2 regions of the Alteromonas sp. K632G genome follow, and region 1 is predicted to be linked to the other one. Evidence: predicted binding sites of a transcription regulator. Region 1 holds the regulator's gene; the other holds the start of a gene.

Evidence for each region. Region 1 encodes FliA, which starts transcription of late flagellar genes. Its sites were predicted from a motif close to CTAAAGNTNNNNNNNNNNNNGCCGATA; they were not measured.
Region 2: the regulator FliA is predicted to act here: its motif matches at 1,857-1,883, upstream of J5X92_RS09250 (VC2046/SO_2500 family protein).

Annotation. Positions count from the first base shown of each region.
Region 1 covers NZ_JAGGDM010000001.1:219,625-228,019, forward strand. The annotation lists gene flhB (flagellar biosynthesis protein FlhB) at 1-69, shown strand, start outside; gene flhA (flagellar biosynthesis protein FlhA) at 280-2,379, shown strand; gene flhF (flagellar biosynthesis protein FlhF) at 2,409-3,800, shown strand; gene J5X92_RS00945 (MinD/ParA family protein) at 3,797-4,663, shown strand; gene J5X92_RS00950 (RNA polymerase sigma factor FliA) at 4,660-5,391, shown strand; gene cheY (chemotaxis response regulator CheY) at 5,428-5,811, shown strand; gene J5X92_RS00960 (protein phosphatase CheZ) at 5,846-6,610, shown strand; gene J5X92_RS00965 (chemotaxis protein CheA) at 6,623-8,395, shown strand, end outside.
Region 2 covers NZ_JAGGDM010000007.1:208,793-217,187, reverse strand. The annotation lists gene J5X92_RS09260 (hypothetical protein) at 1-126, opposite strand, end outside; gene J5X92_RS09255 (tetratricopeptide repeat-containing response regulator) at 126-1,769, opposite strand; gene J5X92_RS09250 (VC2046/SO_2500 family protein) at 1,962-2,447, shown strand; gene J5X92_RS09245 (rhodanese-related sulfurtransferase) at 2,534-3,529, shown strand; gene J5X92_RS09240 (EF-hand domain-containing protein) at 3,592-3,834, shown strand; gene rluF (23S rRNA pseudouridine(2604) synthase RluF) at 3,968-4,708, shown strand; gene J5X92_RS09230 (hypothetical protein) at 4,892-5,248, opposite strand; gene J5X92_RS09225 (hypothetical protein) at 5,309-5,647, opposite strand; gene J5X92_RS09220 (hypothetical protein) at 5,796-6,311, opposite strand; gene J5X92_RS09215 (antibiotic biosynthesis monooxygenase) at 6,399-6,725, opposite strand; gene J5X92_RS09210 (VOC family protein) at 6,822-7,202, opposite strand; gene J5X92_RS09205 (hypothetical protein) at 7,289-7,708, opposite strand; gene J5X92_RS09200 (acyl-CoA thioester hydrolase/BAAT C-terminal domain-containing protein) at 7,793-8,395, opposite strand, start outside.

The DNA.
Region 1 (8,395 bases):
GCGGGTAAAGGGAAACGACCCAAACCGCTTAAACGTGATTTACCCATACCACCAGAGCTACGCCGTTAGAGCGCTGCTTTTGGCCTAAATTAGCGCTAAATTACGGCTAAGATATCGCTAAGGCCAGGGCTCAAAGTGAGCCCCTCTTAATTGTAATTCTGTAAATTGCGCCCCTCCTACTTACGTTTAATCGGTTTTGTATAAAGCTGGCACGGTAGTTGTAATACTCATTGAAAGATAGCGTTAAGCGTCAATTTTCCGATAGAGAGACTCCCTGTAATGCAGTTATCCGGTTACCTTCAGCGATTCGATAAAAGTCAGCTGCAGAACATTACCAGTGGCTTAGGCGCTCCCATTGTTCTTCTTGCCATTATGGGCATGGTTATTCTTCCCATGCCGCCATTTCTGCTCGACGTATTGTTCAGCTTTAATATAGCCCTGTCTTTAGTCATTATTTTGGTGGCAGTATTAACGCAAAAGCCAGTTGATTTCGGTATTTTTCCCCTAGTATTACTTATCGCTACTGTTTTGCGCTTAGCGCTAAACGTGGCCTCTACCCGTGTGGTATTGCTTTATGGGCATGAGGGGGGCGATGCGGCTGGTAAGGTTATCGAAGCATTTGGTGCGGTGGTTATTGGCGGCAACTATGCAGTGGGTGTGGTGGTCTTTGCTATCTTGCTTATTATCAACTTTAAAGTAGTCACCGCCGGTGCTGGGCGTATTTCAGAAGTAAGTGCCCGCTTTACGCTTGATGCCATGCCAGGTAAGCAAATGGCTATTGATGCCGATTTGAATGCGGGTTATATCGACCAAGATCAGGCGCGTGCTCGCCGAGAAGAAATAACCGCCGAAGCAGACTTTTATGGCTCAATGGACGGTGCGTCAAAATTTGTGAAAGGTGATGCGGTCGCCGGACTCTTTATCATGCTTATCAATATTGTGGGTGGCCTTTTTATTGGCATGATTCAACACGGATTAAGTTTTGGTAACGCCATCGAGGTATACACCATTTTAACCATTGGTGACGGTTTGGTGGCGCAAATACCCTCACTGTTACTGTCTGTGGCTACCGCTATTATTGTTACTCGTGAAAACGAAACCCAAGAAATGGGCAAAGAAATACGTAGTCAATTAGGTAACAGCCAAGCCCTTTATATTGCCTCTGGTGTTTTATTTGTCATGGGGATTATTCCTGGTATGCCTCATTTGGCCTTTATTGGGTTTTCAGTGCTTATCGCTGGTTACGCTTATTGGCAGGGTGTTGCGGCTAAACGCGAGGCAGAAAAACCTAAAACCCCAGCGAATATCGTGAAAGATGACACTGTTGCGCCCGAAATAAAAGAGCTTGGGTGGGATGATGTGCAGCACGTAGATACCATCGGTTTAGAAGTCGGGTACCGATTAATCCCCTTAGTAGATAAGTCTCAGGGCGGAGAACTGCTCACTCGTATCAAAGGGGTGCGTAAGAAGTTATCTCAAGAGTTAGGCTTTCTTATTCCACCGGTGCACATTCGCGATAATTTAGATTTAGAACCTAATTTATACACCATTGCGATGTTGGGCGTAACTATTGGCGATGCGCAAATAAGTCACGATGAAGAACTTGCGATTAATCCGGGTCAAGTATTTGGCAAGCTGGAAGGCCGTGCAACCAAAGACCCTGCCTTTGGCTTAGATGCGGTATGGATAAAACCGAATAAGCGTGAGCATGCGCAAACACTGGGTTATACCGTGGTTGATGCTGCTACTGTGGTTGCTACTCATTTAAGTCAATTGCTGACTAACAACGCCTACCAACTACTTGGACATGAAGAAGCGCAGCAGCTTCTAGATATGCTAGCTAAGCAGCATCCTAAACTAGTTGAAGGGTTAGTGCCTGATATTCTGCCGTTAAGCACCATTGTTAAAGTGCTGCAAACCTTGCTGTTTGAAGGAGTGCCTATTCGTGACATGCGTACCATTGTACAAACCTTGAGCGAATACGGCCCGCGTAGCCAAGACCCAGATGTACTAGTGTCTGCGGTACGTATTGCGCTTAAACGCCTAATCACCCAAGAAATTACCCAAGGTGCGAAAGAGATACCCGTCATAACCTTGGCGCCAGAGTTGGAACAGATGTTGCACCAGTCATTACAAGCAGGTGGCGAAGATGGCGCTGGTATAGAACCAGGACTGGCCGATAAGCTGCAAAAATCATTGCAGCAAGCTAGTCAGCAACAAGAATTAGAAGGTGAGCCTGCAGTACTTCTCACTTCCGGTATGTTGCGCCCCGTACTATCTCGCTTCTTAAAGTATTCGGTCGCGGGTTTACATGTACTTTCCTATCAGGAAGTACCCGACGATAAGCAGATAAAAATAGTCAGTTCGGTCGGTCAATAATCTGACACTGGGTGATTGGAGAGTTTTCAATGAAAATCAGACGTTTCTTTGGCAAAGATATGCGAGAAGCTTTAAGCCAAGTTAAAGCGGAATTGGGCAGCGATGCCGTTATCATGTCAAACCGAAAGCTTGCTGACGGTATCGAATTGGTCGCCGCTTACGATAAAGAACCGGAAGCCAAACTGTCGATTAAAAAGCCAGCGCCTAGTGCAGCAGGGCGAGCGAAAGCGGCTGTTCCAAGTCTTAGCGAAATCATCGGTGATGATGGCCCAGATAGCTTAAAAGCGCTGTTGGAAAAACAACATGGTGGCAGTATTCAAAGCCCAGCTTCAGCACCTAGTGCTAACGCTCAGCATGCCAATAAAATTGCATCACACTTAGACTTTTCAGAAGCCTTTATCGACGATGTAGAAGCCAGTCAAGTCGCCTCAGAATTCCCAAGCCATCAAGCGTCAAGTCTTAATGAAAGCATTGATAACAGCAGTGCTCCTCAGTCTGACGAATTATCTCAAATTAAAGAAGAGTTGGCGTCACTACGAAATGTGCTTCAATACCAAGTTGCTGATTTGATGGAAGCAAAAAGTCGTCGTCAGCAGCCTGTACATCATTATTTAATTCAGCGTTTAACCGACATGGGGTTAAGCCAATCATTGGCAGAGCAACTGATTAGTTATACGCCGTCGCATTACAACGAGCGTGACGCTTGGGTATATCTTTTAAACCTATTGGCTAATCGCATTAATGTGACAGGTAACGATATACTTACGCAAAAGGGCGCAGTAGCGTTAGTGGGTCCTACCGGAACAGGTAAAACCACTACAGTTGCTAAATTAGCTGCTCGTTACGCACAGAAATACGGCGCCGACTCCGTTGCCATGATTACGATTGATACCTATCGTATTGCAGCGTTTGAGCAATTAGCCACATATGGAAAAATTATTGGCTGCACAGTGCGTAAAGCACAAAGTAGTGAAGAATTATCAGATTTATTGTTTCAATTACGCCATAAGAGACTAGTGTTAATTGATACGGCAGGCTTTAGTCAACGAGATAGTCGATTAATTAAACAGATAAATCAATTTGATAACGGTCAAATGCAGCCAGTGAAAAAATACCTAGTAGCGCAAGCGAATACCCAATATGCTGCATTACAACGTATTATAGATGCGTACGAAGGGGTGGAACTTAGCGGTTGTATCTTTACAAAGCTTGATGAGTGCTACTCTCTAGGCGAAGTGCTTAGCGCAGCGGTGGAGTACCAGTTACCTGTCAGTTATGTAACAGATGGACAGAAAGTTCCTGAAGACATTAAGATTGCAGAAGCAAAATCTTTAGTATCTGCTGCTGCAAAGCTTTATAAAAAGTACGGTTTGAATCATACTACTAGTAACAATGTGGTTAAAACAGCACGAGCAGTATGATTGATGATCAAGCGAGTAGCTTACGAAAAATGAAGCAATCACGATTAATCAAAGTTATCGCCGTCACCGGAGGTAAAGGTGGCGTTGGTAAAACAAATATTACGCTAAACACAGCTATTGCTATGGCAAAGCAGGGAAAGCGGGTAATGGTATTGGATGCAGACTTAGGTCTGGCCAATGTGGATGTAATGCTAGGATTGCGAGTAGAGAAAAACCTCTCCCACGTATTATCTGGTGAGTGTACCTTGGACGATGTTCTCGTTACGGGTCCTCACGGTATAAAAATAGCACCAGCCACATCAGGTTCTCAATCAATGGCAGAGCTATCACCAACGCAGCATGCAGGACTCATAAGAGCATTCAGCGAGTTGCGCACGCCCATTGATGTGCTTATTGTGGATACCGCAGCGGGTATTTCCGATATGGTGCTAAGCTTCTCCAAAGCCTCCCAAGATATTATGGTGGTAGTGTGTGATGAGCCCACTTCACTTACCGATGCCTATGCATTAATTAAAATTCTTAACCGAGAACACGGTGTCTTTCGCTTTAAAGTGGTCGCTAACATGGTCCGCGATGTTAGAGAAGGTCAGGAACTTTTCAGCAAATTATCTAAAGTAACAGGGCGATTCTTAGATGTTGCGCTAGAATTGGTAGCAATAGTTCCTTTTGACGAGAACATACGCCGAGCAGTACGTAAGCAAACGTCAATAGTAGATGCTTATCCAAGTTCACCCGCAGCGGTGGCGATTGGCCAGCTAGCAGCCAAAGCAGCTTCTTGGCCTATTCCTGCGCAACCAGGTGGCCATTTAGAATTTTTTATTGAACAACTAATAGCAGATAAAGCAGTAGGAAGTCAGCGTTGAATAGCAAAGCAGCCGCTTATCAACAGCAAACAGACAAGTCACAATTAGTTGAGCGTCACGCTTCGCTGGTGAAGCGGATAGCACACCACTTAATGGCGAGACTACCAGCCAGTGTTCTTGTCGATGATTTAATCCAGTCAGGTATGATTGGACTGCTAGAAGCTGCACGAAATTTTGACGGTTCCAAAGGTGCAAGTTTCGAAACCTTTGCAGGTATTCGTATTCGTGGCGCTATGCTTGATGAAATAAGAAAAGGTGATTGGACTCCTCGTTCCGTTCATAAAAACGGAAGGGCAATCACAGAAGCCATCTCTCAAGTTGAAGGTGAAACAGGCCGAGACGCGCGAGATGTAGATATTGCGGCTAAAATGAATGTCAGCATGCAAGATTATCATCAAATGCTGAACGAAGTGAATGCCGGGAAATTGGTGGGGATTGAAGACCTTGGGGTTTCTGAAGATGTCATTTCTACAGAAAAAAACCGAGGCAGCGACGCACCGTTAGAAGATTTGATGCAAGGGGCTTTCCAAAAAGCGCTAGCACATGCTATTACTACATTACCCGAACGGGAAGCGATTGTACTTTCTTTATACTATGATGAAGAACTGAATCTTAGAGAAATAGGCGAAGTTCTTGATGTTAGTGAATCGCGAGTAAGTCAAATTCATAGTCAGGCCATGTTAAAACTCAAATCACGAATGAAATCGTGGCAAGTTGACGAAGAATAGAAATTAATAACAATTAACCCCTCATTGGAGGCTATTTTGGATAAAAGTATGAAAATTCTCGTGGTTGACGATTTTTCTACCATGAGACGTATCATAAAGAACCTGCTAAAAGATTTGGGTTTTGCCAATATCCAGGAAGCGGACGACGGTAGCACCGCGCTGCCTATGCTACAACAAGGTGATTTTGACTTTGTTGTAACAGATTGGAATATGCCAGGTATGCAAGGTATCGACTTATTACGCGCTATACGTGCCGACGATAAGTTGAAACACCTACCGGTTCTTATGGTAACAGCAGAAGCGAAGAAAGAACAAATCGTTGCCGCAGCGCAAGCTGGTGTAAATGGTTATGTTGTTAAACCTTTCACTGCCGCTACGTTGAAAGAAAAACTAGATAAAATCTTCGAACGTTTAGGTTGATCCAGACGCTCACCAGAGAAATGAGGTTTACTGGATGTCGACAAATGAAAGTGTCTCCATAACGCTCGAAGAAGCCAAAAAATTGGTAGCGTATCTTGAAGAGGGCGATAACGCATCAGCGAACGCTGTCTTAGAAGCTGTTTCGATGAAAGAGTCCATTGAGCTCTTTGCTGAAGTGGGTAAATTAACGCGTCAACTTCATGACTCGTTGAATAACTTCCAAATCGATGAACGTATTAAAAATTTAACCGTTGATGACATTCCTGATGCGCAAACGCGACTGATGTACGTTATCGAAGAAACGGAAAAAGCTGCCAATACCACCATGGACGCAGTTGAAGAGAGTATGCCAATTGCTGAAGTGCTCTCTACCCGTATCGAAAAAATTATGCCGGAATGGAAGAAACTGATGAATCGTCAACTTGAGTTGGGCGAATTCAAAGTTTTATGTGCAGATTTAGACGAATTGCTAGAAGACGGATCGAAACAATCAGCTAAGCTTACATCATTGCTTACCGAAGTGTTAATGGCACAAGGTTATCAAGATCTTACCGGTCAAGTTATTCGCAGAGTGATTGAACTCGTAAAAGAAGTGGAAGATAGCTTAGTTAATATGCTGACGATGTTCGGTGAACCCGAACAGGCGGAGCAAGACAAGCCATTGGAAGCGAAAGTCGAAAAAGTTAACAAGATCGATAGTGTCGAAGCCGAAGGTCCAATTATTGATGCAGACCAACGCGATGATGTGGTATCTGGCCAAGATGACGTAGATGATCTTTTGTCTAGCTTAGGTTTTTAGGGGAGCGGGCGCATGGCGTTTGATGTTGACGAGGATATATTACAGGACTTTCTAGTTGAAGCTGGGGAGATCCTTGAACAATTACAAGAACAGCTCGTTGATCTGGAAAATAATCCTGAAGATGCAGATTTACTGAATGCTATCTTCCGTGGTTACCATACCGTAAAAGGTGGCGCCGGCTTTTTGTCGCTTACCGAATTAGTTGAAATTTGCCATGGTGCAGAAAACGTTTTCGATGTAATGCGAAACGGACAACGTACTCTTACGCCTGAATTAATGGATACCATTCTTCAGGCCACCGATGTAGTAGTCGATATGTTTGAGCGTGTTAAAGCGCAAGAACCACTAATTCCTGCAGACGCAAAGTTAGTTGATTTGCTGCATAAGTTAAGCACCCCAGAAACCCCAGACGAAAACATCTTTGGTGACAGTAGTGAAGCGGCTGAAGTCCCCGCTGCCGAAGAAGAATTCGCGTTAGAAGAAGCGCCTGTACCTGAAGCGCCTGCCGCAAGTAGCGATGGCGGCATCGACGAGATTTCTGAAGATGAATTTGAAGCCTTGCTGGATGAACTTCATGGTTCAAATGCCCCAGGTAAATCTGCGAAAGCAGAACCAAAAGCGGCAGCCCCCGCGGTTGGTGGTTCAGGTGATGATATTACCGACGATGAATTTGAAGCACTGCTAGACGAATTGCACGGTAAAGGTAAATTCAAAGAAGAAGAACCAGCGCCTGTAGCTGCGTCGAAAGCGGCAGCGCCTAGCGGTGAAGAAATTACCGACGATGAATTTGAAGCATTGCTTGACCAATTACATGGTTCAGGACAAGGCCCTACAGCGCAAGGTGCTGAACCAGCAGCAAATACGCCGCCCGTAGATAAAAAGGCGACAGAAGCAATTCAGAAAGCCAAGGCAGAGCAATCTGCCGCTAGTACGCCGGCTAAATCAACGCCTGCCGCAAAAGCGCCAGCGCCTAGTCCAGCAGCTAAAAAAGCGTCAGAGCCCGCTAAACCAGCGGCTAAGAAAGACGACAAAAAAGCAACCCCAGCACCTCCTCAAGCAGAAACTACAGTTCGTGTTGATACCAAGCGCCTAGACCAAATTATGAATATGGTTGGCGAGTTAGTATTAGTACGAAATCGTTTGCTGAGTTTAGGAATAACCAATGCCGACGAAAGTATGTCGAAGGCAATTGCTAACCTAGATGTGGTGACGGGTGATTTGCAGGGTGCGGTTATGAAAACCCGTATGCAGCCAATTAAGAAAGTGTTTGGCCGCTTCCCTCGCGTTGTTCGAGACTTAGCACGTAGTTTGAAAAAAGAAATTACCTTGGAATTGGAAGGTGAAGAGACAGATTTAGATAAAAACTTGGTAGAAGCATTGGCTGATCCCTTAGTTCACTTAGTAAGAAACTCAGTGGATCATGGTATTGAAATGCCTGATGACCGTGCTGCTACAGGTAAAACCCGAATGGGGACCGTGAGATTATCGGCTTCTCAGGAAGGTGACCATATCTTACTTACCATTGAAGATGATGGTAAGGGGATGGATGCTGAAAAACTGAAAGAGATTGCTATAAGCCGAGGTGTTTTAGACGCCGATGCGGCTGCGCGTATGTCTGATGTTGAAGCGTTCAATCTTATTTTTGCACCTGGTTTCTCAACGAAAACTGAGATTAGTGATATCTCGGGCCGTGGTGTAGGCATGGATGTGGTTAAAACAAAAATTAACCAGCTTAACGGTACTATTAATATTGATTCCCAGCTTGGGAAAGGTACTCGACTCGAT
Region 2 (8,395 bases), on a different contig from region 1:
CACATGTAATTGGCGATTTACTTCTACAATGTCTTCACAAGGTGGTGTTTGGCTGCACCCATTAAGTGCTACAGCAGTAAGTAGGCTAGCAAGTGCACATATCTTTTTTGTTTGGGTTATTGTCATTATGTTGTTCCCATAAAAGTGTCTAAGTCGTTGCGAAGCGTGGAGTATTTTTCTTCGTGTTGGGCCTTTAGTGGCATGTCGTCGATAAGTTTATAAAGTCGACGGCATTGTTTAAATAAATCAGGATCTGGCTTTTGGTTCTTGCTTAATATTTGTAATAAGCACTGCAGTAAGTTGAGCGCTACACCTGTATTTACCGGCGAAAAACCTTGCGCAAGCGCAAAAGAGTCTTTTGCTTTTTCATACTGTCCTTGTTGATAAAGCTGAATGCCTTCACGGTTAAACTGCTGATAATTTGTAAGATTTTGTTGGGCTTTGGTCGTCTCAGAATGCAATAAAAAGTTGCTGTTGGAATCGAATTCTAAATTCTGCTGCTTAATAATATCTTGAAGTTGTAGTGCATCTTCATATTCACCAAGGTCGTACATTACTTTAAGGCTATCTGGAATAAATGCGATTGGCGGCGTGGTGTACTTTTCATCTATGGCAGCTTGTGATTGCGCCAAGTTCTTTTTTGCATCCAGCATTTTTCCATCAATAGCATTAACTCGAGCGTTAATAATGCTGCCAAAAATACTTACGTCAAAATCTTCGTCTATTCGTAGTATGTTTTCATCAAACTTACCTCGTTGCAGGGCAAGTAAAGCCTCTTGTTGATAGCGGTTTCGTGTACGTTTGTCATCTGTATATTCGGCGACATCAAGCAAGCTTCGAATAAACCCACACCAATGCAGGCTGTTTTGATGCACGGTTCTTTTCGATAAATCCCAAATGGCCAAACTAGAGGTAGAGGCTAAAATGTAATCGTTATGGTTTCGCGCGATAGAGCATGCACTAAAATGCCTAGGCAACGAAAAGGGCGAAAGTTTTATAGCCTGCTTGATAGCAGAAATTGCAATTTCGCCTTGGTTCTTTGCATCATTGGCTTTCGCCAATACATCATGCGCCTCGGCATTAAACCGGTTGCGTTTAATAATATCCTCGGCAATACCTATGGCTTTATCGTATTTTTCTGAGGCTAGATAGGTTTTTGCCAACGCAACTTTGGCCCAAATTATTGGCTTTCCTTCTAAGTAGGGCGAAAGTACGTCCAACGCTTTGTCGTATTGCTCTAGGCGCAAATACAGTTCAACTAATAATTGTTCACACGTGCCTTTATAAGGGGATGGCGTACTAATAAGATCTTCGCACAAATCGATAGCATTGTTGATATTTTCATTGGCCACCTCTTGCAATACTGCCCCTAAAAACTGCCGTTTCTGCCAGGCACGGGTAATACGTGTTTTAAGTTGTACCTGCGAAAAAGGCTTAATAAGATAATCATCAGGGCGTCGCTCAATAGAGCCAAGTACCACAGGGCGTGCGCTATCAGCGCTAATTAATATAAACACGGTGGTGGGTTTAATTAAGCGTTTTATTCTAAGCTCTTCAATAAGCTCGAAACCGTTTTTCTTGTCTACCCCTAAATGAAGATCGCAAACAACAATATCAAATTTTTGCTTTTTACAAAGAGACAGAGCCTTTTCCGCAGAAGATTTAGTGACAACGTCACTTGCACCCATGGAGTGTAATAATCCACGAAGCAGTAAGAGAAAAGGGCGTTGATCTTCAACAATAAGCACCTGCTTATCCGAAAAGTTCATTTTTCATCCAATGACAACCATGACACTTCAACTACTTGAGAGGTTCTATATATGATTGTTTAAAATACCGATAAGGGCAAGAATAAGCTTAAGAAAAACATTATCTTGCCGACACTATAGGTATGAATTTTAAATCTTCCTATTTTTGTGTCTGATAACGATATAAATGTAAATAAATCCATAGACCCCAGTATGGCTTGGGAATGGAACGGTACTCTGTCAAAAGCAGCGGGTAATGCCACGCTTTTTGCTTTGTATTTGGCAATGCAACAAAGTGCACTTGCCGACACTATATCGATAGAAAGCCCAAACGAAGACGAAGCCACTAGAGGTATTACACAGCGGCTAGAAGCACTTAATTTCTACCGTAGAGCACCACTTTGTGCGAGTGAGGCAGATTGGTTGCACATGAATCGATTGTCTCAAACAATAGCGCATCAAGTAGCACTGCAGGAGCCCACATCACTGCAGTTTGAGGCAGTACGCCTTCACAATGAAATGCACCCAGTACCTCTTGCACAAACGAATGACGCAAAGAAAATTAGCCAAGATGTTATTACGAACTGTTCGTTAGCCACTCAAAAGCGCATTGCCGCTACTTATTCCACCTCTATTGATGAAGACAACACAATGCTTAGTGACATTATTGAGCAGTCTGAATCCTTTCTTGCTGCCTAACTGGAAATTTTAAAACTGGTTTGATATAGTGCGCGCCGCATTTTTGCACTGGTTTTACGTTCCAACTAGCAAAGGTAAATACTACTATGTCTAAATATATCGTTTGCGCGATGTACAAGTTCGTCGCGCTTGAAAACTTCGAGGCCATGCGCCAACCACTATTAACTGCCATGGAATCTAATGGCATTAAAGGTACGCTTTTACTTGCCAGCGAAGGCATTAATGGCACCGTTTCAGGCACGCGAGAAGGTATTGACGGATTACTCCAATATCTTAACGCCGATGAGAGAATTAACCCCATCTCTTGTAAAGAGTCACTTCACGAAGAACAGCCTTTCTACCGCACCAAGGTGAAACTTAAAAAAGAAATCGTCACCATGGGTGTTGAAGGTATCGACCCGCGTAAAACCGTAGGTACGTACGTGAAACCTAGTGACTGGAACGCGCTAATTAGCGATCCCGACGTCACCGTGATAGACACCCGTAATGGCTATGAAATCGAAATCGGCACTTTCAAGCACGCTATCGACCCAAAAACGGAGACTTTTCGCGAGTTTCCAGAATATGTCGCTAAAACATTAAGCCCAGAGAAAAACAAAAAAGTAGCCATGTTTTGCACCGGCGGTATTCGTTGTGAAAAATCTACGGCCTATTTAAAAGAGCAGGGGTTTGACGAGGTATACCATCTGGAAGGCGGTATTCTTCAATATTTAGAAGATGTACCAAAAGAAGAATCACTGTGGGAAGGTGACTGTTTTGTATTTGATAATCGTGTGGCTGTGAATCACGATCTTGAAAAAAGTGACTATCATCAATGTTATGCCTGTCGCTTACCGATTACAGATGAAGACATGCAAAGTGAAAAGTATGAGCCTGGCGTAAGCTGCCCGCATTGTTTTGGTACCCATACAGAAGATCAACTTTCTCGTTTTCGTGAACGTGAAAAACAAGTTAATCTTGCGAAGATGAGGCAGCAAGAACACGTGGGTACAGAGGCGCGGATCACCATGGAACAAAAGCGTGAAGAAAAAGCCCGTTTGCAACGTGAACGCGCGTTAAAAGCAAGAGAAAATCAGGCATAGACACTACTCAATAAGGGCGTTACACTCACCCTCTATGTAGTTGCTAAAAAAAGGGAAAGCGCGTGACCGCTCAACTTTCAGACGAAAAAATTGAAGAAATAAAGAAAGATTTTACCTTCTTCGACCAAGATGGTAATGGTCAGATTGATTTAACGGAGTTTATCGAGTTATTAACCGTTATTTCGCCAAAAACAAAAGCCAGCCATGTACAGGAAGGTTTTAAATTAATAGACAGCAATAACGACGGCTATATCGACTTTGAGGAATTCCTCGAGTGGTGGCAAGAGTGTTGGTGGGAATATTAATACTAACTGAATGTTAAAAAAGCGAGCTTTTAGCTCGCTTTTTTTATAGTAAAATTAACGGTAATAAAGTTGAGAAAACAACCGGCACGGTTTACTCACGTTGTCGTTTAGAAAAAAGGTAGGGACTTTTAGCATGAGCTCTGAGGTAACAAAACGTCTTAATAAATATATCAGTGATACAGGACTGTGCTCACGACGTGAAGCTGATAAATTAATTGAGCAAAATCGAGTTACCATTAACGATAAGCTGCCTGAGCTAGGCACCAAAGTCGCGCAAGGCGATAAAGTGAAGGTTGATGGAAAGCTTGTTAAAGCGGTAGCCGAAGATAAATCGGACCGCATTTACTTGGTATACAACAAGCCCATTGGCATTACCTGCACTACCGAGCGTCATGTGAAAGGCAATATCATTGATGCAATCAAGCACAAACAGAGAATCTTTCCAGTAGGCAGACTCGATAAGCCATCAGAAGGATTGATTATTCTGACCAGTGACGGCGACATTGTGAATAAAATTCTGCGCGCTGAAAATGCCCATGATAAAGAATACGAAGTGACGGTTAACCAACCTATCAGTGAGCGTTTTGTACAAAAAATGGCAAGAGGCGTTCCCATTTTAGGCACGGTAACTAAACCGTGTAAGGTAAAAGCTCGTGGTAAGTTTCAGTTTTCAATTATTCTAACCCAAGGCTTAAACCGACAAATCCGTCGCATGTGTGAGTTCCTCGGTTATGAAGTTACCAAGTTGAAACGCACGCGCATAATGCATCTAGAGCTAGGTAACTTAAAGCCAGGCCAATGGCGAAACCTTACTGAAAAAGAGCTTAATCAGCTAAATAACGCCGTACAACAATCGTCTAAAACAGCAGGGTAGGCGATGCTAATAGAGGGAGCCAGTATAGAAACACAATAGTTACTGGCACCTTCATAGTTTTGTAATAGCAAATTGTCCGCCGTGTGAAGTGCAAGTAACCCTTGATAAAAAAAACTTCGACAGGCGATTCAGTTTATCTCTAAAACAGTGGCTAAGTGGGGAGAGAACATATTTAACAGAATGTTAGGTGTTCCCTTTAATCAAATGCAAAACGTCACTAATTGCTGACTTTAACAATAGACCTACACAAGACAACAAGCTTTTGAAGGCCATAATAACCAAAGCAACACCAACCAATGAATCTACAGGTATAAAAGTAAACATGTAAATAGCCTGCCCAAGCACAATGCCTATAAAAATGCTTTCGTAAGAAGCATGCCGATCAACAAGCACTATAAAACCTGCCAATACTAGCGCGCCAGTGTAGTAATAGGAATCTGAGATCCAAGGCTCGATTTCACCGATAAAATAGGGTGAAAAAAATAAAATAGCAGCACCTAACAAGGTTGATATAGACAAACTGAAAAGAAACTGTCTCATTGGCTTTTCCCTATTAGCCATTATTTGAGTAGATGGCTTTTAAAATTTTTATTCGTAAGATCACTTCCCATAACCAACAGTAAGATAAAGGTAAGAAAAGTATAATCCTAAGGCTAAATAGGCCAGTGAAAAAAAGCTATTAATACCCCATACACAGTACCAAAACTTACCGAAGAAGAAGGTTGCTCTTCTAAACTTAGCGTTTACTAAAGCTAAGGACGATGGGATTAATAGGGTGGCAGAAAACCCAAATAAAGGAACAATAACAAACATTAATACTAAGCCTACCGAACTTGCGGCAGACTCGCTTGATACCGGAGTTATGATAAACATTGACCAGTACGAAACTACTAGAGCAACGAGTGCGCTTATTAAGCCTAAAATTTGAATACTACGCATATCTTCCTTGAAAATAAGAACTTAATGAGCGCGGTAATATGTAAGCTAAATAAAGTATCAATGCAACTTTGGATAATTCTAAATCTGATTTGGCTACATCAGGTATCACAACAATAGAACTGACTAAGCGCGATTCTAACGAATTACTTCATTGCCAGAATGCGTGTTCAGTGCGGACTGAACATGAATTGACTGGTTGGGTTATATTTGTGCGATCAACTACCCAACAATCCTCATAAATTGAGCAATAACAAAGCTCTATTTCAATATTATTATCTATAGCCAATATATCCGAAACCGATTCACCTTTGTATTTTAGAGGTGTTATAGAGTGACCCGACGGCAAAGTAGTATTGTTTAAATGGGATTGAGATATATTTTTGAATTCTGGAAGTTCTGACCATTTTTTTAGAAATTTCGTACCCGAATACACTTTTGCGTACTTGATGAGCGCTGGGCCCGTTCCCTTATTAGCAACGCCATAACTAAAAGAATCAACATTATGGCTTCTAAAAATTTCAATTTTGGGCCATACCGAAGCTTTAGCATAAGCGCGGTCAGTGTAAGCAGAGTAAATTGAAATGAAAGCGGTAAGCAGCCCAATGAACAGCGCTGTGAGTGCAATTATCATCTCGGGGTTTTTGTACCATTTTTCTTTCACCATAAATTTAGCCCTTAAAACACCTTATACGAAGTCAGTTGGCAACAATTTTTACGACTTAGGCCGTGTCAGTCGTTGCTCAATTTATTGTTATACATCAAAGACTCTACGATGTAAGTAATCAATTTCAACTTCCATTTCATACAAGGTTTTTGTTGATTCTAAATTAAGGCTGTCTCGCATTAATTGACGTTGCTGTTCATATGCAGCGCTCATCTCGATGTTAGCGGCTTGGCGATAGGTTTCTTCATCTGGCCATTGAGCGTAAGCGATAAAAGTATCGTTCTTATGCCTATGTAAACGAGAACCTAGACTTCCTTTGAATAGGAAAATACCTTGCGTAGTTTTGGGCCACGCGGAAAGAAATTGCTCTTCATACCCAGTCTTAACTACGAACTCAAACATTACGGCGAACATTACAATTCTTCCTTGATGTAAACGCCGTAATAGACGGCGAGAAATAAATTACTGATATTTAAAGTAAGCAATCTAACGAGTACTTTCAAGCGCGTGTTACTCTCGTATTTCTACTTTCCACGGCGGATTTAAGCGGTTTTCTCCCGCCCAGTAGAGTTTGATCTTATTACCAGAAGGGTCTTTTAGAATAGCCTCTTTCCAAAGGTAACTTTGCTCAATAGGGGGTTGTAAAAACTGAATACCTTTTTGAGATAAATTTTTGTGAAGCTCATCAAGGTGTTCGTGTTCAAAATAAATCACCGATTTATTTTCAAACACTTCATTTTCAAGAGATAAAGAAAATGTAGCGTTTCCATCTGGGCAGGAAAATCTAGCATAGTGAGGTGTGTCGACAATTTGTGTGAAGCCAAGCTTTAAGTAAAAACCAACAGCATCATCCATATTGCTTACTGGTAAAGTAACCTGATTGAGTTCCATTTATTTACCTATTTTGAAAACTAATTATGTAGCAAGTTAGCGGCTAGAAAGCGTAAACCCCCGCTTATTATTAGTCGATTTATTTATTATACACTTTTTAGCCAACCATTCTGAGATGCTATTAAAACGACGGCATCACTAATTAATTGGTCTTTGTATTTGTTTTTGTTATCAACAGCAGGACCAATAATTTCAAATTGCTTGTTTAATTTGCGGGTAAGTTCTTCGCTATGTATTTTTAAACTTTGATTATCAGAAATGTTAACTACCAGTCGCCCTTGTTCGTCGAGTGCTAATAAAAAATCTGAAGAAGTCGCCCGTTTGTTTTGAAAAGAAGCTTTTTGCCATTCTAATGCGGTGGAAAAATGGAGTTCACCGTCATGTAGCCAGGTCTCTTCTGTTTCGCCACTTTCCCTGAACTGCTGACTTGCTATATTCGCTAAATCTTCAGGGGAAGGAGAACATGCATACAGACCTAATAACAATATTAAAAGTACTGGTTTCATAAATCATCCTTGTAAAACGTGAACATAAGTTTAAGCATTCTTGAGCACAGCGACAATAGCGTATTGTTAATTGTCCGAGAGAGTTTACGAGCCTAAATGCTTTTGGGAGTCAACGGCGATGTTCTGATGATGAACATCGCAGTAAGGCAAGAATTTTTCATTCAAAAATTTAATCACTTCCGGGTGGAAATCACTTTGAGGTTGAAAATGATTTCCGTTAGGTACAGCGATATGTTTAAAAGGATGTGGGAAGCCTTTTGTTTTCAATCTCTCTATAACTTCTACTGACATTTCTTGTGAAGGCCATATGTGATCTTTTTCACCAGAAACCAACAGAATAGGGCCATTAATATCCTCAACCTTTATTCTAGCGGCCTCGACAGCATCAATATCCTTTAGTGCTATTTCATGAGCACGTCGTAAATCACCCATTAAAACTGATGGTAAAATATTCAGCGTTAGTGGTACGTGAGGGAGCTCTTGGTCATTAAACATAAATGAAGAGGTTTTGCCATCAGCAAAAAAAGAAGGGCCAGCAAATACAACATGACTTCCAGCTAATGAAACAACACCATTTATTTGTGTGTATTTAGAAGCCAAGGTAAGTGCTAATTCAGCTCCCTTAGAGCCACCCATAACAGCGACACAATTAGAATTTAATCTTGGGTTATTTAATGTTAGAACTAT